DNA from 4 places in the Bacillus sp. JJ1127 genome. Region 1 is predicted to be linked to each of the others. Evidence: riboswitches for the same ligand, from Rfam matches in the RefSeq annotation. Region 1 holds a riboswitch; each other region holds the start of a gene.

Evidence for each region. A riboswitch is a leader RNA that binds a small molecule or an ion and turns the genes downstream of it on or off. The one in region 1 is predicted to bind S-adenosylmethionine.
Region 2: it holds a riboswitch for S-adenosylmethionine, as region 1 does, so the genes downstream of both, metK (methionine adenosyltransferase) here and V7183_RS09480 (MetQ/NlpA family ABC transporter substrate-binding protein) in region 1, are expected to answer to the same signal.
Region 3: it holds a riboswitch for S-adenosylmethionine, as region 1 does, so the genes downstream of both, V7183_RS17975 (methionine ABC transporter ATP-binding protein) here and V7183_RS09480 (MetQ/NlpA family ABC transporter substrate-binding protein) in region 1, are expected to answer to the same signal.
Region 4: it holds a riboswitch for S-adenosylmethionine, as region 1 does, so the genes downstream of both, V7183_RS11960 (hypothetical protein) here and V7183_RS09480 (MetQ/NlpA family ABC transporter substrate-binding protein) in region 1, are expected to answer to the same signal.

Annotation. Positions count from the first base shown of each region.
Region 1 is NZ_JBALQK010000078.1:10,092-15,349, forward strand. Features, by position in the region: gene V7183_RS09465 (methionine ABC transporter permease) at 1-120, opposite strand, end outside; gene V7183_RS09470 (methionine ABC transporter ATP-binding protein) at 110-871, opposite strand; gene V7183_RS09475 (acyl-CoA dehydrogenase family protein) at 877-2,037, opposite strand; gene V7183_RS09480 (MetQ/NlpA family ABC transporter substrate-binding protein) at 2,052-2,870, opposite strand; SAM riboswitch class I at 2,930-3,019, opposite strand; gene pssA (CDP-diacylglycerol--serine O-phosphatidyltransferase) at 3,556-4,047, shown strand; gene V7183_RS09490 (hypothetical protein) at 4,034-4,240, opposite strand; gene V7183_RS09495 (hypothetical protein) at 4,379-4,519, opposite strand.
Region 2 is NZ_JBALQK010000160.1:1,266-6,523, forward strand. Features, by position in the region: gene pckA (phosphoenolpyruvate carboxykinase (ATP)) at 1-1,375, opposite strand, end outside; SAM riboswitch class I at 1,603-1,725, shown strand; gene metK (methionine adenosyltransferase) at 1,891-3,090, shown strand; gene V7183_RS16380 (hypothetical protein) at 3,240-3,428, opposite strand; gene V7183_RS16385 (hypothetical protein) at 3,435-3,614, opposite strand; gene V7183_RS16390 (RNA-guided endonuclease InsQ/TnpB family protein) at 3,997-5,258, shown strand, end outside.
Region 3 is NZ_JBALQK010000185.1:1,615-6,872, reverse strand. Features, by position in the region: gene V7183_RS17990 (DUF4097 family beta strand repeat-containing protein) at 1-502, shown strand, start outside; gene V7183_RS17985 (cysteine hydrolase family protein) at 559-1,104, opposite strand; gene V7183_RS17980 (hypothetical protein) at 1,251-1,433, shown strand; SAM riboswitch class I at 1,520-1,626, shown strand; gene V7183_RS17975 (methionine ABC transporter ATP-binding protein) at 1,747-2,766, shown strand; gene V7183_RS17970 (methionine ABC transporter permease) at 2,756-3,421, shown strand; gene V7183_RS17965 (MetQ/NlpA family ABC transporter substrate-binding protein) at 3,442-4,296, shown strand; partial or broken gene V7183_RS17960 (HXXEE domain-containing protein) at 4,471-4,731, opposite strand; gene V7183_RS17955 (DUF3926 domain-containing protein) at 4,757-4,951, opposite strand; gene V7183_RS17950 (ArsA family ATPase) at 4,944-5,258, opposite strand, start outside.
Region 4 is NZ_JBALQK010000106.1:17,346-22,603, forward strand. Features, by position in the region: gene V7183_RS11940 (ABC transporter ATP-binding protein) at 1-593, shown strand, start outside; gene V7183_RS11945 (ECF transporter S component) at 566-1,288, shown strand; gene V7183_RS11950 (YwiC-like family protein) at 1,476-2,198, shown strand; gene V7183_RS11955 (hypothetical protein) at 2,233-2,424, opposite strand; SAM riboswitch class I at 2,557-2,655, shown strand; gene V7183_RS11960 (hypothetical protein) at 2,760-3,020, shown strand; partial or broken gene V7183_RS11965 (SWIM zinc finger family protein) at 3,298-3,678, shown strand; gene V7183_RS11970 (group-specific protein) at 3,688-4,041, shown strand; gene V7183_RS11975 (short-chain fatty acid transporter) at 4,105-5,258, opposite strand, start outside.

The DNA of each region.
Region 1 (5,258 bases):
AATAACACCTAAAGGAACGCCTAAAATAATTGCTGCTCCAACAGAAAGTCCAACCATTAACAATGTTTGCAAAAGTGATGTCCAAATCTCCGGAAGCAATGGAATAATGTTATTGAACATGTGCGATGCCTCCTTCTTGCTCTACACCTAATAAGAGTTTCGCAATTTCTGATGTTGGTTTTAATTGTTGATCATATAAATCAAATGATTCAACAACTTCTCCCTCTTCCATTATTGCGACTTTATTACAAATTTGTTTAATGACATTCATTTCATGCGTTACGATTACGATTGTAACGCCTAATTCTCTATTGATCTTTTGTAAAAATTGCAAAATAGAACGTGTCGTTTTCGGATCGAGCGCCGATGTTGGTTCATCACAAAGTAAGACTTTTGGATTATTTGCCAATGCACGAGCAATTGCTACCCGTTGCTTTTGTCCGCCACTTAGTTGTGCGGGGAAATGATGCGCTTTATCACTTAAACCAACAATCTCTAAGCATTCTCCTACACGATTTTCTCTTTCTTCTTTCGGAACTGATTTTAACTCTAATGGTAAAGCGACATTATCTGATACGTTTTTATTATGAAGAAGATGAAAATGCTGAAAAATCATACCGATTGATTGTCTTGCCGTTCGTAAATTTTTCTTAGATAACTTTGTTAAATCTTCGCCGTTCACAATGACTGCACCCGAATCTGGCTTTTCCAACAAATTCATCGTACGTAATAATGTAGACTTTCCGGCACCACTTAATCCCGCAATCCCATATATATCATATTCTTCAATTTGCAAAGAGACTGATTTTACACCGTGAAATAAACCTTCTTTCGTTTGAAAGGTTTTATTTATATCACGTAACGTGATCATTTCACTCACTCCTTTTCACTTGATTTAAAAGCATCGTCTGCTATTAATGAGAGCGTTACATCATCCATCGGAGGGTTGTGCAAACCAGCTCGAACATTCAAATAATAGCGGTGTAATGGATTCGTTTCAGATAGGCTTTTTGCCCCTACAATTCGCATTGCTTTATCAACAACCGATATTGCTGCATTTGTCGCAATATATTTTGCTGCTGCTAATTCCGCTTGTAATGATTGTTTATCTTCTATCTCATCATATTTTTTTGCGACTTGATATAAAAATGTACGAGCTTGCAAGAGTTCTAACTCTAACTCTCCTACTAATCTTCTAACATTAGGGAGTAAGCTAATTGGATGGCTTAAACTATTCGGTTGATACGATTTTGCAAAATCAATTGCATAATTTCTTGCGGCCTGTGCAATTCCTAAGTAGCATGCTGGTATATGAAGTAACCATCCAATTCCTTTTGGTTTCGTCTTTGAACCCTTTATATCGGTAAAGTACTTATTAGCAATCTCCACATTCTGTAATACAAGATCATGACTAGCCGTTCCGCGCATTGCAACACTATCCCATGTTTCTTCAATAAAAACACCTTTTTCATGTCTTGGAATTACAAATTCCCCAATTTCTTCTCGTCCTTCCACGCTGGCTGATATGATGAAATAATCAAGTACAGGAGCCATCGTTGTAAAAGTTTTTCTTCCGTTTATTATCCACTTATCACCTTTTTGTACCGCTAACGTTTCTGGTTTTCCTCCACGCGTAGGACTCCCTGTATTTCGCTCTGTTGCAGCTCGGTTAAAAAGAGCACCTTTTTTTACCTCTTCACAAAACCAAGAAAACATGTCAGGTTTCCACGAGCGATTTTCAGCAAGTTCCTTCACAATTCCAAGATGCCATCCAATTGATAAAGCTGTCGCGCCATCTCCTTCTGCAATTTTTTCTTGAAATAAAACAAAATCATATAAAGAAATAGCCTCGCCTCCAACATCTTTTGGGAGTGTTAGTTTTGTATAGCCAATATTCTGTAAATCTTTAATATTTTCAAAGGGAAAAGAACCAAGCTCACTTAGCTGATATTCTCTTCCTGCAAACTGTGGAATTAATCCCTTTAGCTTCTCTAACACAAGAAGTTGTTCTTCTGTTTCTACAAATGAGATTGCCATATTGAGGCCTCCTTTTACTTTAAGTAATCAGGTAACACAAAACCTTCAAACTGTTCTTCAGATTGAATCATTTTTTTAAATTCTGGTGAATGATATGCCTCAATTAAATCTTTAACAAATGGTTTCTCTTTATCTTCATCGCGAACTGTAACAATGATTCGGTGTTGTGATGGTGTTTTTTCTAATTCAAGTGCTTCTTTTAATTTATGTCCAGATGAAATAACAAGATTTCCGTTAATAATACCGTAATCTAGATCCTTCATAGCTCGTGGAATTTGCGGCGATTCAAGTGGAACAAGTTTGAAATTTTTCTTTTTATACGTCACGTCTTTTTCAGAAATCGTTAAAATATTTATATGGTCCTTTAACTTCACCCAACTAATTCCTTCTAGAATACGTAATGCACGCTCTAAATTAACTGGATCATTTGGCACCCCTATTTTCATGCCATCTTCCAAATCATCTAGTGATTTATGTTTTTCAGAATATACACCTTGAGGTGCTGAAGGAACTTGTATTACCCCTGTAATTTTCGCATTATTTTCTTTTGCGTAAGATTCCATAAAAGCGGTGCTTTGAAATATATTTGCATCAATATCTTTACTTGTTAACGCTGGATTTGTTTCGTTTGGTGAATTAAACTCAACAATTTTAACTTTATACCCCTTTTTCTCTAAGTACGGCTGTACTGCTTTTTTCACTTGATCACTATACGGACCAGGTGTAAACCCTAAGCGAATTTCTTTTCGGTCTCCCGCTGATGTTTGTGCGCAACCAGTAATAACAAACAAACTACATACAATACTTACAAGTGCAAAAAATAAACGCTTCATCCCTTTTCCCCTCCTAATAAAAAACAACCTTACATATAAGAAGGTTGTCATTTTTTCCCCTCTTATCTACTCGGAATTAGCACCTTGTCATTCTTTTTCAGGTTGCTGAAGTTTCATTGGGCCGTTCCCTCCACTTCTCTCGATAAGATTATATTGGATTGTTGTCCCTATTGTGTCACTATTCCGATGAAAATACAAGGTTTTTTTACGTTTTTTTCTATAATATGTAAAAGAAAGGTTCATCACCAAAAGACGGGGGTGACATATAGATAGATGTACACTCCACTCCGAGTGGACGCTTTCCGCGGGCGAGAGCGAGCCTCCTCGGCAAGCCTGCGGGGTCTCACTTTCCTCGCTATTCCCGCTGGAGTCGCCACTCTCCGTTCCATGTATGAAAAATGATTCTTTTTCAAAAAATCCCCCCCCTGTTACGGTGATGAACCAAAAAAAAGAAAACCTCAATTTCGCCCGTCTATTTAAACGACTTTATTTTAAATTAAACAGCTTTATTATTGCTGCACAATTAGAATAGTGAAAAGCCGATTTTCCTTAGCGTATAGGAAATCGTTTTTTTCTTGTCGAAATTTACTTAGCGTACGGTGATCATGTATTTTTAAGAATAACGGAAGAATATATAGAAAATGCTACATAAATAGGAAGTTTGATCAACTAAGGGGGGACAACCTTGTTCAATCATATAGTAAAAGCTGTACCCAATTTATTTACGATCGGAAATTTATTGTGCGGTGTTTTTTCAATTACCTTAAATATAAGTGGCTTTTTAGAAGCATCCTCCATTTTTATTTTCTTTTCGGCTGTTTTAGACCTTTTTGATGGAAGGATTGCGAGAAAATTAAAAGTGAACAGTGAGTTTGGCGTAGAATTGGATTCCTTAGCTGATATTGTTAGTTTCGGAGTTGCTCCTGCACTTCTATTTCATTCGATAGCAACACCATCTTTTTTAACTACTTTGGCATTCATCCTTTTCCCAACGATGGGTGCTTTAAGATTAGCTAAATTTAGTGTTAAACCAACCATTGGATATTTTATGGGATTACCTATTCCAGCTGCTGGATTACCATTGGCTGGTATGGGGTTGTTTTCATACAGCAATGCATGGATTACTTTAATCCTCGCTCTCTTAATGGTAAGTCCAATTAGGTTTAAAAAACTTTAATTTGGATCCCATCGACATGATGTAATGGCGTATTACTTTGAAGAAATGGACTGGCATGATGTCGATTATCATACAGTGCTTTCCCGATTCTCGCTGGATCTAATGTAGAAGGAGACACTGTTAAATCGACCATGCCACGCACCATTTTATTTGGAATCTGTCCTTGTAGTCCTTTTTTAAAGCTATCCTTCATAAATTTCTTACCTATTTTACTTTCACCTAGAATTATTCCAATCCTGTAAAATGTTTAAAGAAAAAATAAAGACTATGTATATGTGAAATGAAGAATCCGACCTGGTACTTTATCCAGGTCGGATTTAAATATATATTTCTATTCTGATTGTTTTTGGATACCTACATTTTGTGTTCTTAGTTCTTTCTCATTAGAAAGCTTCCATAAACCATAAATACTGAACATAACTACTACTGTTGCTGCTATGACAGTAAATAATTTCCATTTATTTTTCTTCATAAGTTTCTCCTTAAAATAAAACAAGGAGAAATTCCTTCCCCCTGTTTAAAAATTACTTGTTATAAGATTCATATTGGATTGTCATATACCCTTGTTTTTCAAAAATATGATTACCATATCCTTCAACGCCCCAGCCGCTATCTCCAGCTTTAGCAGTTGCTCCAGCATAAGAAGCATTATATTGATTGTCTGTTGATTATTTAACTAGAGCGCCATCTTTGTATGCGCTTGCTTTTGCATAAATCCTTTTAATAGGTGTAGCTTTTCCACCTGACATGTAAGATTCTGAAGTTGTTTCTACAGTGCCTTTATTATGTCTAGTTTGGTACCTGTAATAAGGATAAGAACTTGCATATTGTACGCCTGCAGAATCAATTCTTTGAGGTACTACCGTTCAATTATTAGGGTTTCCAATCTCTTCCGCTGATGCTGAACTAGCAAAAATACTTGTACCTAAAATGCAAGCTGCGCTTAAAAGACCTAATTTTCTTTTCATAGAATAACAACCTCCTAAAGAAATAATTTTCATATGGTTTTACATTCCAATTTTTACATTTAAAACAATTACCAAAAAGTTAACATATATTGGGTAGTGAATAACTGAAAAGTACATATATTTCACATTATTTTCACATTTGGAAAACATAGAGTATATTTAATTGGGCTTATTTTTAAAAAGAATTCAACATTTTGATGTCTATCATTTTCTTCATCATTGATTTGTTCATTCGGTAAGAAA
Region 2 (5,258 bases), on a different contig from region 1:
CTTTATCAAGTTCACCATTTAGTGCAGCTTGCACCATTGCGCGAGTGTAACCTAAGTTCATACGTTTTCCAACGCCGTATTCGCCACCAGTCCAGCCAGTGTTTACTAAGAATACTTTTGCATCGTGTTTCTCGATTTTTTCACCAAGCATTTCCGCATAGCGAGATGCGTCAAGCGGTAAGAATGGTGAACCGAAGCAAGTTGAGAATGTAGCTTGCGGAGATGTAACACCGCGCTCAGTTCCTGCTAGTTTACTAGTGTAACCACTTAAGAAATGGTACATAGCTTGTTCTTTCGTTAACTTACTGATTGGAGGCAATACGCCAGATGCATCAGCAGTTAAGAAAATAATTGTATTTGGATGTCCTGCAACACTTGGTAATACGATATTGTCAATCGCATGGATTGGGTATGCAGCACGTGTATTTTCCGTTAATGCTGTATCATTATAATCTGCAACGCGTGTTTGGTTGTCAACTACAACGTTTTCTAATACTGATCCAAACTTAATTGCATCAAAGATTTGTGGCTCTTTTTCGTGAGAAAGGTTAATACATTTTGCATAGCAACCGCCTTCAATATTGAATACACCATTATCAGACCAGCCGTGCTCATCATCACCAATTAATTTACGTTGTGGATCAGCTGATAATGTTGTTTTACCTGTTCCAGATAAACCGAAGAATAAGGCTACGTCACCTTCTTCACCTACGTTTGCAGAGCAGTGCATAGAAAAGATATCTTGTTCTGGAAGTAAGAAGTTCATGATGGAGAAGATAGATTTTTTCATTTCTCCAGCGTATTCTGTACCACCGATTAGTACGATACGTTTTTCAAATGAAATCATAATAAATGCTTCAGAGTTTGTGCCGTCAATTGCTGGATCTGCTTTAAAGTTTGGTGCAGAAACAATTGTAAACTGTGCTTCATGATTTTTTTCTTCTTCTTCAGTCGGACGAATAAATAATTGATGTACGAATAAATTGTGCCATGCATATTCGTTAACAACTTGAATTGGAAGACGATAGTTACGGTCAGCACCAGCGAATCCTTTAAATACGAATAGTTCATCTTTTTCTTTTAAGTATTCTAACACTTTTGTATATAATTTATTAAAATGTTCTTCAGAAATCGGTTGGTTTACAGATCCCCAAGCAATTTTGTCTGCAACCGATGCTTCTTTCACAATAAATTTGTCTTTAGGAGAACGTCCTGTATATTTACCTGTTGAAGCAGAAACAGCGCCAGTAGAAGTTAATTTTCCTTCGTTTCTCATTAATACTTTTTCCACTAACTGTGGAACGCTTAGTTGAACCTGTGCATTGCTTCCGTTCAGTAATTCATGTAATCCAATTTGGACATTCACAGTACTCATATTTATATACCATCCTTTTCATTTTATGAAATGTTTCTCGTAATCCCACTAAGAGTATAACACAATCATATAAATAATGTATACTATTTATTTATTTTTGTTTGTGCGAATGCAATATTTTCCTATTAATATTTTGCTCGAAATACACTGCGAAAAACTTGTAGGAATATGTGAATATTAATTGACAAATGAATGTCATTTCTTTAGTATAGGTTGGGACGGATACTCTCTTATCCCGAGCTGGCGGAGGGACAGGCCCGATGAAGCCCAGCAACCTCACTTGTAATGGTAATAAACAAGTGAATAGGTGCTAAAACCTGTGCGAGGCTAAAGGTCTCGAACGATAAGAGCGAAGGGCAAAAAGCAGTATGCAAGTAGCAAATTAAACCTTTCCTCTATATAATAGGAAAGGTTTTTCTTTATACTTGTGTGGGAATATATGAATGTCGCAGTTTGTGGCAAGTTAAGGATGAGTTCCGTACAATATATACAATTACTGTAGGGAGGTTTACCACATGACAAAACAACGTCATCTATTCACATCTGAGTCTGTAACTGAAGGACATCCAGATAAAATTTGTGACCAAATTTCTGATTCAATTTTAGATGCGATCTTAGAAAAAGACGCAAACGCACGTGTAGCTTGTGAAACAACAGTAACAACTGGTTTAGTATTGGTAGCGGGGGAAATTACGACTTCTACTTATGTAGATATTCCAAAAATCGTTCGCGAAACAATCCAAGGTATCGGTTATACTCGTGCAAAATACGGATTCGATGCAGAAACTTGTGCAGTTTTAACATCTATCGATGAGCAATCTGCTGACATCGCTATGGGTGTTGACCAAGCGTTAGAAGCACGTGAAGGTCAAATGACTGACGCTGAGATTGAGGCAATTGGTGCAGGAGACCAAGGTTTAATGTTTGGTTTCGCATGTAATGAAACAAAAGAATTAATGCCACTTCCAATCTCACTTGCTCACAAATTAGCTCGTCGTTTAACGGAAGTTCGTAAAGATGAAACATTAGAATATTTACGTCCAGACGGTAAAACGCAAGTTACAGTTGAGTATGATGAAAATGGTAAGCCAGTACGCATCGATACAATTGTAATTTCTACACAGCACCATCCAGAAGCTACATGGGAACAAATCGATCGTGACTTAAAAGAGCACGTAATTAAAGCTGTAGTACCAGCAGAATTAATGGATGAAGAAACGAAATTCTTCATTAACCCAACTGGCCGCTTTGTAATCGGTGGACCACAAGGGGATGCTGGTTTAACAGGACGTAAAATCATCGTTGATACTTACGGTGGATACGCTCGTCACGGCGGCGGTGCATTCTCTGGTAAGGATGCAACAAAAGTTGACCGTTCTGCAGCATACGCAGCTCGTTATGTTGCGAAAAACATCGTAGCAGCTGGTCTTGCTGACAAAGCAGAAGTACAACTTGCATACGCAATCGGCGTAGCACAACCGGTATCAATTTCAGTTGATACATTCGGCACTGGCAAAGTATCTGAAGAAGTACTAGTGGAACTAGTTCGTAACAACTTCGATCTTCGCCCAGCTGGTATCATCAAAATGTTAGACTTACGTCGCCCAATTTACAAACAAACAGCAGCTTACGGCCACTTCGGACGTACTGATGTAGATCTTTCATGGGAACGTACAGACAAAGCAGCAGCTTTAAAAGAGCAAGCTGGTCTATAATATAGGAAGAAAAAGCTTTGCGCCTTCGCGCAAAGCTTTTTTATTTGTAAAAATACATAAAGCTCCCTTTATTAGCAGATTGTAAATAACGTTGTAATGTATGTAATGCATACCCAGGACTTTTTATAAGCCCCCCACTTCAAAACGTGTTAGCGTTTAAGTGGTGGATAGTTGACTACTTCGACACATGAACCACAATATACTTCACCCTCAAGCTCAATATATTTCTTTATATTTGTCATCCCGCTTGCGGGTAATGGCATATGAATCCACGATTTTTCATAAGTTTCAATCTCTTTACCACATGATTTACAAAGTGTTGGCTTTTTCCAGAACATTGGTCATCATCCTTTCTTCTGGCGAGCTTTTCCAGCACAAAATGCACTGCATAGTAAAAATAGTGTTGCAAATCCCCAGCCACCAATTGCTGAATATGGAACAGCATCCTTTAGCGCCATTCCAGCACTGATGGAAGCGACAAATAGAAGGATAAATACCGTTGTGAGTTTTTTATAAAGTTCCATGAACGAGCCCCCTAATTATGAAAAATTATTTGGTATATATCAGATTGCTTCGTGCGAATTTAAATGCAATGAAATAAATAGCGAGTAAGAGAGGAATTGCTGTACTTGTTAAGTATGTACGGTTAGAATCATAGGACCTCTTTTTTATGGTTATATATACCAATATTGTATCATAATGTTTTAGGCGTCCACTAGATAATTATGTAAATGTGATGTACTGCACATTTGAGAGAACTTCTATCATATCTTTCGAGAGGACTCCCACCTCTAAACATATGTGAAGGTGGTGAGGTGAATCGAAAAAATATATTATTTTCAAGCTAAAAATATAGAAACATACGTTCTTGTTTTGGTATAATACCCTTAACAAGGAGGTGAAAAAATGACAACGGAAAATCAAATAAATTATAAAACTCTTCAGATTTGGATTAAAAAAGGACATCGTATGTATTCTTATTTTCAAGAATCTTGCCAAAACGCTAAAAACATGTATAACACGACAAACTTTTATATACGACAAGTGTATACAGGTTTGACACAAGATAAGGAATTGCAACCCTTACAAAAAGAAGTTTTGGATACAATTGATAAAAACATTGGGAAGATGAATGGTGCACAACTTCTTACCTATCAAAAGAAATTGGGAAAAGAGAAAACAAAACTAAAAGAAAAACAAAAAGAAGTGAAATGTAATTTGTTTTCAGAACCAACTACAGAAAAACCTTATGTAGATTATCATTTTCTGGATGCATTATTTAAAGCGATGATTCAGAAGGATTATCGTGCTTTGCCTACGCAATCTAGTCAATCAATCATGAAAAATGTATTCCAAAATTGGAAGTCTTTTTTTGCTAGTTTAAAAAATTATAAAAAGAATCCCAACAAATATACTGGAAAACCTAGAATTCCAAAGTATATTCGTTCTTCTGAAAAGGAAGTCTTGTATACAAATCAAGATTGTGTCATTAAAAATGAAAAGTTTTTAAAGTTTCCAAAGACAAAATTGCAATTAAACATTGGGAAATTGGGGTTTACTGAAGGTAAACTGAAGCAAGTTCGTGTTATCCCAAAATACAATGGATATGTGGTGGAGTTAGTGATAGATGTTCCTTTAGGACACCAATCCGTTGAAGAGAATGGTCGTTATATGAGTATTGATTTAGGGATTGATAACCTTGCAACCATCGTAACAAACACAGGGATGAAGCCTGTACTTGTTAAGGGCAAACATGTCAAAAGCATAAATCAATATTACAATAAAATGAAGAGCCATTTTACAAGTGTTTTAAGACAAGGTAAACAAATAAATGAAGGACCTTTCACTTCTAAAAGAATAGAAAAACTTCATCAAAAGCGTTACCTGAAAATAAAAGACATCTTCCATAAAGCGAGTCATCATATTGTAAAACTAGCTCAAGAAGAGGAAGTTTGCAAAATCGTTATTGGTCAAAACAAAAGTTGGAAACAAGAAACGGATATGGGAAAGAAAAATAACCAAACATTTTGCCATATCCCGCATAGTTTATTGATTCAAATGATTACATACAAAGCAAATGCGGTAGGCATTCAAGTTGTTGTAATCGAGGAATCCTACACATCAAAAGCAAGTTTTCTAGATCATGACTGTATTCCAACGTATGGAAC
Region 3 (5,258 bases), on a different contig from region 1:
AACCACATCATCAGGGGACTTTGTAGCAAAGGATATGGAAGCAAAGACAGTAGAAATAAATACTTCTTCAGGGGATGTATCGTTATTACAGTCTAAAGTAAATGAAAAATTAACAGCTAAAACATCTAGTGGAGCAATTGAGACAGATAAGAGTGAAATTGAAACGGCAAATCTAACTACGAGTAGTGGGGAGATTAAAGCAGCTGGCTTGTACTCTAAAGAAGTAGCATTCACAACTTCATCAGGTGACATTGAATATAATGATAAGAGTTTACAAGGAGAAATAGAGTGTAACACATCGAGTGGTGATATTCGTATGAAATTTGATGCACTTCCTGAATCTTTAAGAGTTGATTTTGAGGGGGATTCTGGTAAATCGGATTTGAATGTGCCTGGTCTGTTATATGAAGAGAAATCAAAGAATAAATTAATTGGAGTAAAAGGTTCAGGGGAAAATAAAGTGAAAGTAAAAACAAGTTCGGGAGATTTTAAGTTACGGTAGTTTGTGAATCACAGTAAAAATCATGTCTTCAATTGAGGAAGACATGATTTTTTATTCTAGGTGGATAAAAATTCTTCTGTACTCATCACATTTGCATATACTTCATGTAAACTTGCTAAAATTGTATTATGGATATAAACGGCAGGAATGGTAGCATTTTTAAAGAGAAGATCTTTTGTTGCACATGCATCATGCACAATAGTACAGTGAAAGCCAAAGTCAAAAGCAGCTCTTACTGTGGCATCAATACACATATGGGTCATCATTCCACATATAACGACGTGTTGAATATTTAAGCTTTGCAATTGCTCTAGTAAATCTGTTTCTCGAAAACTATTTGGATAGTGTTTAAGGATAACCGTTTCATCTTTTAATGGAAGAACACTTTCATGAATGCGGACGCCTTCTGTATTAGGTAGAAAAAAGGTAGCATTCTCTTGGGTAGATACGTGTTGGATATGAAAAATTGGCTGATTTGTTTTCCGAAAATGTTGTAGTAACTGACTTGCATATGCGCTAGCTTCTACTGCGTTACGTAATTCCATTCTTCCATTTGGAAAATAATCATTTTGAATGTCAACGAGTAAAAGGGCTGTTCTCATATTATCTATCGTCCTCCGTTTTCATTTCGTATTCATGTAATGTTATTCAATTAGCAGAGGATATTTTCCTTTTTGAAAGGGCAGGTATTTCAACAGAAAAGATAGGGTTATTCGCTTATTGGATTGCGAGGCTAGCTTTTAATAGTGTGTTGCATCGTTTAGCTGATGCAGAGGGTGGAGATTATGATTTACGAAATGAAGGTGAAGGATTACCTACATGGTGTTTACAGGAGTGTACGAAGGATAACAAGGACCCAGCACACTACAAGAAAAGAAGTTTGATGGAAATGCATAATATATTTCCGTTTCATAATCCTGGTGAAAAATAAAAACAATATTTTCTAATTTTTCTATTGACTCTAACTTTTCGGGGTTTTATAATGAATCTTAATTAAATGACAATTAAATCGATACACTCTTATCCAGAGAGGTGGAGGGACTGGCCCTATGATACCTCAGCAACGGATTTTTTTTAATACCGTGCTAATTCCAGCAAGCTCATTGAAGCTTGGAAGATAAGAAGACGTGAATGAGTATATAAGTGCTCTTCTTCTTATCTTTATTGCGGATAAGAAGGAGAGCACTTTTTATTTTGCCTGAAGGCTCTGCTTCAAGTTGTTTCAGTACATAGGGGGGAAGGAAATGATTTCTTTTAAAAATGTAAGTAAAGTATATGAATCAGGTGGAAAGCCGGTTCACGCTGTTGAGGATGTGACGCTATCTATCGAAAAGGGTGAAATTTTTGGCATTATCGGTTTTAGCGGTGCTGGAAAAAGTACACTGCTGCGTTTAGTGAATATGTTGGAACGACCAACAGCGGGAACGATTTCGATAGACGATAAAGATATGACTTTATTATCAACGAAGGAGTTACGAAAGCTAAGACAACGAATCGGAATGATTTTTCAAAGCTTTAATTTATTCAATTCAAGAACAGTGTTTGGGAATATTGCTTATCCATTGAAATTAGCAAAATTACCAAAGGGTGAGATAAAGGAAAGGGTAAATGAATTGCTGAAGTTTGTTGGATTAGAAGATAAAGCAAACTACTATCCAGAGCAGCTATCAGGTGGTCAGAAACAACGTGTTGGAATTGCAAGAGCACTTGCTACATCACCCGATATTCTCATTTGTGATGAAGCAACCTCGGCATTAGATCCTGAAACAACAACAGAAATTTTGAATCTATTAAAAAAAGTAAACCGAGAATATAATTTAACAATTCTGCTCATTACACATGAGATGCAAGTCGTGAAAGAAATATGTCACCGCGTAGCTGTTATGGAGAAAGGAAAAGTAATTGAAGAAGGGACTCTATTTGATGTCTTTACAAAGCCAAAAACAAAAACGACTCAAAATTTTGTTCGCTCAGTTATTAACGATCACTTACCAGAAAGTGTTCTAGTGAAAATTCAAAATGGTGGACAGATTTACCGTTTAACCTTCACTGGTGAAGAGACAGGGCAGCCAGTATTATCGTATATTGCTAAAAACTATAATGTGGATGTAAATGTACTCTATGGCAATATTATTGAACTACAGAACATTTTATTCGGAAACCTTCTCGTAGAATTGCAAGGAGAACAGAAAGAGATTCAAAAAGCGCTGCAACATCTAAGACTGCAAGTACAATTGAAGGAGGTTGAAGGTCATGCGAGTTGATTGGAGTATATTTTGGCCTCGTATTTTAGATGCAACAGGGGATACCCTCTTAATGGTAATTGTAACCCTTATATTTGCTACAATACTTGGTATACCCCTGGGATTACTTTTATATGTAACAAGGAAAGGGAATTTTTTAGAAAACAAACTGGTCTTTTCTATTCTTAATATTGTTATTAACACAATTCGTCCAATTCCATTTATTATCTTTTTAGTAGCTTTAAGTCCGATCACGCGAACGGTGATTGGAACAACAATTGGAACAGCGGCAGCGATTTTTCCAATGACGCTAGTTGCTTCAATCGGGATTGCAAGAATGGTTGAAACAAACCTTGTTTCGGTACCAAAGGGAGTGATTGAAGCAGCGCAAGCGATGGGAGCATCACCACTAAGAATTGTTTTTGAAATTCTTGTCCCAGAAGCATTAGCACCATTAATTTTAGGAGTTACGTTTATGACAGTCGGCTTAATTGAATTTTCGGCAGTTGCTGGTCTTGTTGGCGGTGGCGGCCTTGGTGATTTAGCAATGACGTATGGCTATCAACGTTTTGATACATCCGTTATGTTCGTGACAGTTGTATTACTTATTATTCTTGTACAATTGGCTCAAAACTTAGGGAATTATTTTGCAAAAGTATTTTTGCGTAGATCATAAAACGAAGCGAGGGAAAGAAAATGAAGAAGATATTAGCATTTGCATTATCAGCGATTGTAGGAATTACGGCTTTAAGTGGATGTTCAAGTAAAGACGCAGAAGCCAAAGGGAAAGAGAAAGTAGTTCGTATTGGGGTAACTGGAACGGACGGAGATGCTTGGGAAATATTAAAGAAAAAGGCTGAAAAAGAAGGAATTAAGATTAACCTTGTAGAGTTCTCGGACTATACAACACCAAATAAGGCATTAGCTGATGGCGATATAGAATTGAACTCATTCCAACATATTGCCTTTTTAGAGCAATTTAAAAAGGAGCATAAGTTAGATATTACAGCTATTGGTACAACTCAAATTGCGCCAATGGGATTATTCTCTGAAAAATATAAAAAACCAAATGAAATTCCAGATGGTTCAGAAATTGCAATTCCCAATGATCCAACGAATCAAGCACGTGCATTAAAACTTCTTGATGCAGCTGGATTATTGAAACTGAAAAAAGACTTTGGTCTATTTGGTGATCCAAGCGGTATTGCTGAAAATCCAAAAAAATTAAAAATTACACCGGTTATTGCACAGCAAACACCTCGTGTATTAAAAGATGTAGCAGCTTCCGTTATTAATAATGGTGTTGCTGGCCAAGCTGGTTTGGACCCAGCGAAAGACCCTATCTTCTTAGAAGATCCAAAAAATGAAAATGCGAAACCATATATTAATATTTTCGCAGCTCGTACGAAAGATAAAGACAATCCAACATTGAAAAAAGTAATTGAATTGTATCATTCAAAAGAGGTAACAGACGCAATTAAGAAAGAAACAAAAAATGGTTCCATTTCAGTAGATCTTCCACTTGATGAGCTTGAAAAAATCGCAAAATAATATCGGGTTTAATGAACTAACAGTGGGACCCCCTCCGTTGTTAGCTCGTTCAACATATAATTAATACATAACAGACGATACCCTAATTTTGTACCTTCCAATTCTGTATAGAATAGAATCCAATGTCTGTTAGGTAGAGTGAAAAAGACCAGGAATTTTTTCCTGGTCCTTTTATTAAGTAAAGAAGCTGGCTAAAAATAAGGTGATCCAAATTATAACAGGGTAAGCGAGTAAACTGAAAACTAGTGTAAGGACTAGTTTCTTTTTATTGATTAATAATTTTACTAGTGAGAATGCATAGAGGGAAAAAAGTACAATTACAAATGCGGATATTATCCCAGGGTTGTAAGAGCGATAAACGAAAAATAAAACAATGTGTTGAACAGCGTTAAAGAAAATAGCTCCTTGTATGAAAATGATCCAGTAAACAGACGATATAATATGAAATTGATATATATTGTTATTCAATCATAATACTTTGTAAGTTACTTTTCGTAGTTTGTGTTTTTTCTTGCTTACAAGAAGAAAGCTCTTCTTGTAAGATGTTTAGAAATTTTTTAGCAGAATGTTGAACTGGAGCTGGTAGTTCCTCGAGGATATACATCCCAACTTCTATTTTCGTACGAATGACTTTTCTTAATAATTCCTCATGCATGAACGACACCTCCAAATCGAATGTTGAGGACATCTCCTTCAAATTTTGCACCTTGAACGGATAAGTGTGTCAATGTTTTTGGTAACGTAATGTTCCGTTTGACAGAGCCTGCGCGAATGATAAGCTCATCACCTTTTTGATTTAACGATAGTTCACTTTTATCAGAGAAAGGAATAGAAAGAACAAAAATATATTCATCCCCATCTTTTTTTACATATTGTGTACGCCCGTTAAATTTTACAGCAGTTGGTTCTAAATCGTCTTTGAATAAAGCATCTCCTACACGCTCTAGCATCGGTAAGCCGAC
Region 4 (5,258 bases), on a different contig from region 1:
GAAATTTGATTCATAAAATCGATTCAAAAGAACGATTTAAAAGAATCGGATATGTATCGCAACATCCATACTATCATTTTACATGTGATACAGTGTGGGAAGAAGTTTTTGAACGAGCGAATGAGTTATATGGTGGAAAAGCAAATCAAGTGACAAAAGATATGTTGCAGCGATTTTGGCTGTATTCCATCCGTGATCGTCATCCGCATGATTGCAGCGGGGGAGAGCAACAGCTAATCGCACTATGTACGGTTTTATTGTCGAAACCGAGTTTATTGTTATTAGACGAACCGACAAAAGGATTAGATCCAGGGAAAAAAGAAAGATTAGGTCAATTGTTTCAAGAGTTGCAAAAAGAAGGAACAACCATCGTAATGGCAACTCATGACATTGAATTTGCAGCAAAATATGTGGATCATTGTATGATGTTATTTGATGGAAAGATTATTATGAATGATGCGCCGAAGGAATTCTTTAGTGATAATTTCTTTTATACAACATCTATTAATCGTTTCATTCGCAAGCAATTACCTTATGCATTAACGTGGGAGGATGTGTACGAAGCGTGTCCAAACGATACTTTGCTTTTATAATATGTATTTTTATTATTGTAATAAGTACACTCCTTTTTACTTCTCTTGTAATAGATGGACATTATATTTGGTGCAGTTTACTTTTATTAGTTATTATCATGTTACCTTTTTATATACGGTTTGAGAAGAAAGCTTTTGTTTCACGTGAAATTGTTATGGTGGCTATTTTAGCAGCGATAGCAGCAGTTAGTCGTGTTCCCTTTTCCATTATGCCAAGTGTACAACCAACTTCTTTTGTCATTATTGTCTCTGCGATTGTGTTTGGAAGTGAAACAGGATTTATGATTGGGGCAACAGCAGCGATTGTATCCAATATCTTTTTAGGGCAAGGACCTTGGACACCGTGGCAAATGTTTGCTTGGGGAATGATAGGGTTTATGGCTGGTTTACTTCGAAACACATGTATTATGAAAAAGTTGTGGGGAAGAATCATTTACGGTTTTATAGTTGGCTTTATTTTTGGGTGGATTATGAACTTATGGGGACTTCTTGGGTTTATACAAGACGTAACATGGAAGGCATTCCTTTCGTATTATGCTGCAAGCTTTTATTTTGATTTAAGCCATGCGATTTCAAATGTCATCTTTCTTACTTTATTTAGTTCTTCGTGGATTACCATTCTTACGAGATTTAAGAAGAAATATGGCATTTTAGATGATAATAGAGAACGAATATCTGAAAGAAACAAAGCATAATCATATACCGTAGGGTCGCGACTTACATATTCGTTTGCCTCTTTCATGCTTCTTACCAATGGTAAGAAGCATTTTTTATGTATAGCAAAAAAGTGTCAAGAAACTGTTTTAATATATTCTAATTTTTATATGAGATTTTTGTATAATAACAAATGAAAAAGGTTTTCAAAGAGGAGATGTAATATTCATGAGGCTAGTTGTTCCAAAGCAGCACGGTGCATGGGGGATGCTGCTGATTCCATTTTTACTCAGTGCATTACTAGGTAAACCTACTTTGTATCATATCCCACTCTTTCTTGCTTGGTTGTTTATCTACTTAGCAACGTATCCATTTCTAATGTATATAAAGCAGATGCGAAAAAAAGAGTTTCTACATTCAGCAATCATTTATTTTCTTATTGCATGTGCTTTTGGAATCGTATCTTTACTATATGAATGGAAAATTCTTTTCTTTGTAGGTATGATGATCCCTCTCTTTATCGTAAATATGTATTTCGCCCGTCAAAAAAAGGAACGAGCGTTAGTCAATGATATTTGTGCAATACTTGTTTTCTGCATTGGCGGTTTAGTCAGTTATTATTTTTCGATGAAGACAATTGATGGAGCAGCATTGTGGATTGCAGTCGTTTCTTTTCTTTATTTCTTAGGAAGTACATTCTACGTGAAGACGATGATACGAGAAAAGAATAATCCTATTTATCGCTTTGTATCATGGGGATATCACATTGTATTGACCATTGTGTTGTTTGTAGTAAATCCATGGCTTTCCCTTGTTTTTATTCCAAGCTTAGCTCGCGCCATTATATTATATGGTAAAAAAATATCGATTTTAAAAGTAGGGATTTTAGAAATCGTTAATTCAGTATATTTCTTAATTGTGACGGCAATACTATTACAGTATGCCATTTGAGGTACTGCCCATCTAGTAAAGAGATGGGCAGTGTTTATTTCTGTTCTAAAATATGGACAGTATGATCACATTCTTGTAATGCTTGTTCCACAGCTTGGAGAGATTGTTCGATTTGCTTCCGATTATTACTTTTTTCAACTGTTTGTAAGGCATTTTCTAAACAATGTTTCGCTTCTTGTAGTGAATGGAACGAATCTTGAACATATCCGCGGGCATTTTTATTCATTATAAATTCCTCCTTTTGTACATACAATTTTAGTATGAGCATTAGAGGAGAAAATATAACTCCATTGTCGTTAATTTGTATGATTTGACAATGACAACAGAAGTAGCTATAGTAAGATATAAAGTGAATATTTTCTTATCCAGAGAGGTGGAGGGACTGGCCCGATGAAACCCAGCAACCGCGATGCAGGTGCTAATTCCAGCAGAACATATTTGTTCTGGGAGATAAGACGAAGATATCGTACATAACTTCTTCTTATCGAAGAGGTTTTTTTATTGTAAAAAAACCAATTCCGAAAACAACAGAAATAAGAAGAAAGGGGTTGCAATTGTACTGTGACACTTGAAAAATACGTAAAGCTGCGTAATGCAGTGTATGAATATATGATAGAACAAGATAAACCCATATCACTATTAGATATTCAAGAGCATATCGTTTCGCATCATGAAGGAAAATTCACGAAAAAAATGTTACACCAATTTTATTTATCAAGGCTATTAGACGAACTGAAACTGGATGGGAAAATTACTTTAGCTGATGATGAATACTCTTATGCTGAAAAAGGGGTATATTATAAGGCGAGAAGAGGGAGCTAGTCTCTCTTTTTTATGTTATCATTTATTTGAAAATTTAAAATATATGTAGAGTAAAAGACTGCCAAAGCAGCCTGATACAAGGGAATGGTGTTGAGTGTGTAGTGTCAAAAGTTGAATATGCCCTGAAAGAGGCATTTCATTCGGCTAGAAACGAAAAGAGACACCTTCGCCGAGTAGGTGTCAGTTGTTTTGTCAAATAGGCTTGCCACTTGACATGTAATAGAATACCACGTGATGTGAAAGAAAGTCAAAAGGGAATTTAAGGAAGTGAATTGTTATGTATGCTTTTTTATTAACTGAACTGAAAAAATGGATTCCTAAGCACATTATAGATAGGGGATGCGAATATTATGAAGAGGGACATGTAGAGGATGTAGAAATACATGATGGTAAAGTATTTGCGTTTGTAACAGGGAATTACGGGAACTACGAAGTAATCGTTGATCTTGTAGATTTTATGAAAAGTACTTGTGAATGTCCTTATGAGAATTATTGCAAGCATATGGCAGCGGTTGTATACGAAATACAAGGTGCTGGGGAAAGTATGGTTAGAGAGAAGTTGAAAACGTTAGAAAAAGAAGAATTGTTAATAATCATGCAGAGGTTATTAAGGAGTTCTAAAAATGTACAGGTTGTAGAGAAGATGTTGCGAAAAGGTTGGAAAAATATGAATGAAGTAGAAAGGATAATGAGATGTTGTAATCGAGAGGATGAATTGTTTCGTACATATATGGTTTGTTTACTTCAGTTGAAACATTATAGCAAGGTTTTTCAAAAAGTGTATCAAGAACTAAGAGATGATTACTTAGTGAGAGGAATCTGCGAACGGGAAGTTGATGGAATAATTAAGGAAAGTAAAAAGTACAAAATGTATGACTTGCCGAAAGTATTAAGATGGGATTTTTTACGAGACAACCCTCCAGTGATTGAAAGTGTTTGTATGACGTTATTTGCATATAGAAGATTAAATCTTTCATGTGAAGAATGGTCAAATGTAATAAGATGTATAGAAAACAACTGATTGTATTAAGGTTATTATGTACAAAAAGCTAGTATAAAACTAGCTTTTTGTGTGTTTTGGAATTTAGATAAAAAGGAAACATAAACCGATAACTGCACCGGCATAAAGCAAGTTAATCACACAGAATCCCATAATATCGCGCGCACCTAAGCCTGCAATCGCTAAAGCTGGTAATGCCCAAAATGGTTGGATTAGGTTCGTCCAAGCATCACCCCATGCAATAGCCATCGCTGTTTTAGCAGCAGGTACACCAAGTTCTGCTCCAGCTGGAATCATAATAGGAGCTTGTACAGCCCATTGTCCGCCTCCAGATGGAACAAAAATGTTTACAATTCCGGCACTTAAAAATGTGAATAAGGGAAAAGTAGCTTCATTTGAAATATGAATAAAGAAGTTCGAAATAGCTCCTCCAAGTGAAAGTCCATCGCTATTTGTGCCAATCATCATTCCCATAATTCCAGCGTAAAATGGAAATTGCAATAAAATCCCGGAAGCACTTTTCGTTGAGTCTGAAAAGGCACGAATGTATTGGATAGGGGTACGGTGAAAAATAAGACCAGCGATTAACAACATGAAAATAACGATATCGAGTGTAAGATTAAAGCCTTTCGTACTAAAGTAATGAATAATATAGATAATTCCTAGGAGCCCAATGCAAACAGTCATCCAAATACTATTTTCCATTTTCTCAGCAAATGTACGGGCCTCTACTTCTTGAGCAGCCGCTTCTTCATGAAATACACTTGGGTCAACTGTAATTGTATGATCTGCATCAGGATGCATTGCTCTATTAATAAGTGGCATGGTAACTAAGAAGACGATAACAGGGACAATAGCATATGGTGAAAATAATGTTTCTGTGATGGGGATTGCTTCCTTTATACTACCAGCTGTTGTTTTGATTAATGTTTCTCCTCCAGATGCTAAAGTAAGTGGAATGGAGGCAGAAAATCCTGCGTGCCATATGAGAAATCCAGAATAGGAAGAAGCGATTGCAAGGCGATAGTCTAATCCTTTTATGTGCCTGGCAACTTCTTTAGCGTATAAAACAGAAACAACAATGCCGAATCCCCAATTTATGTAGGCACCTAATAAACTAACAATGGAGATCGCAATAATACCTTGTCCGCTTGTTTTCGGTAATTGAGCAGCTTTTGCTAAGCCTTTACGAATAAGCGGAGCATTAGCTAAGGCGGAACCTGTAACAAGTACAAGCG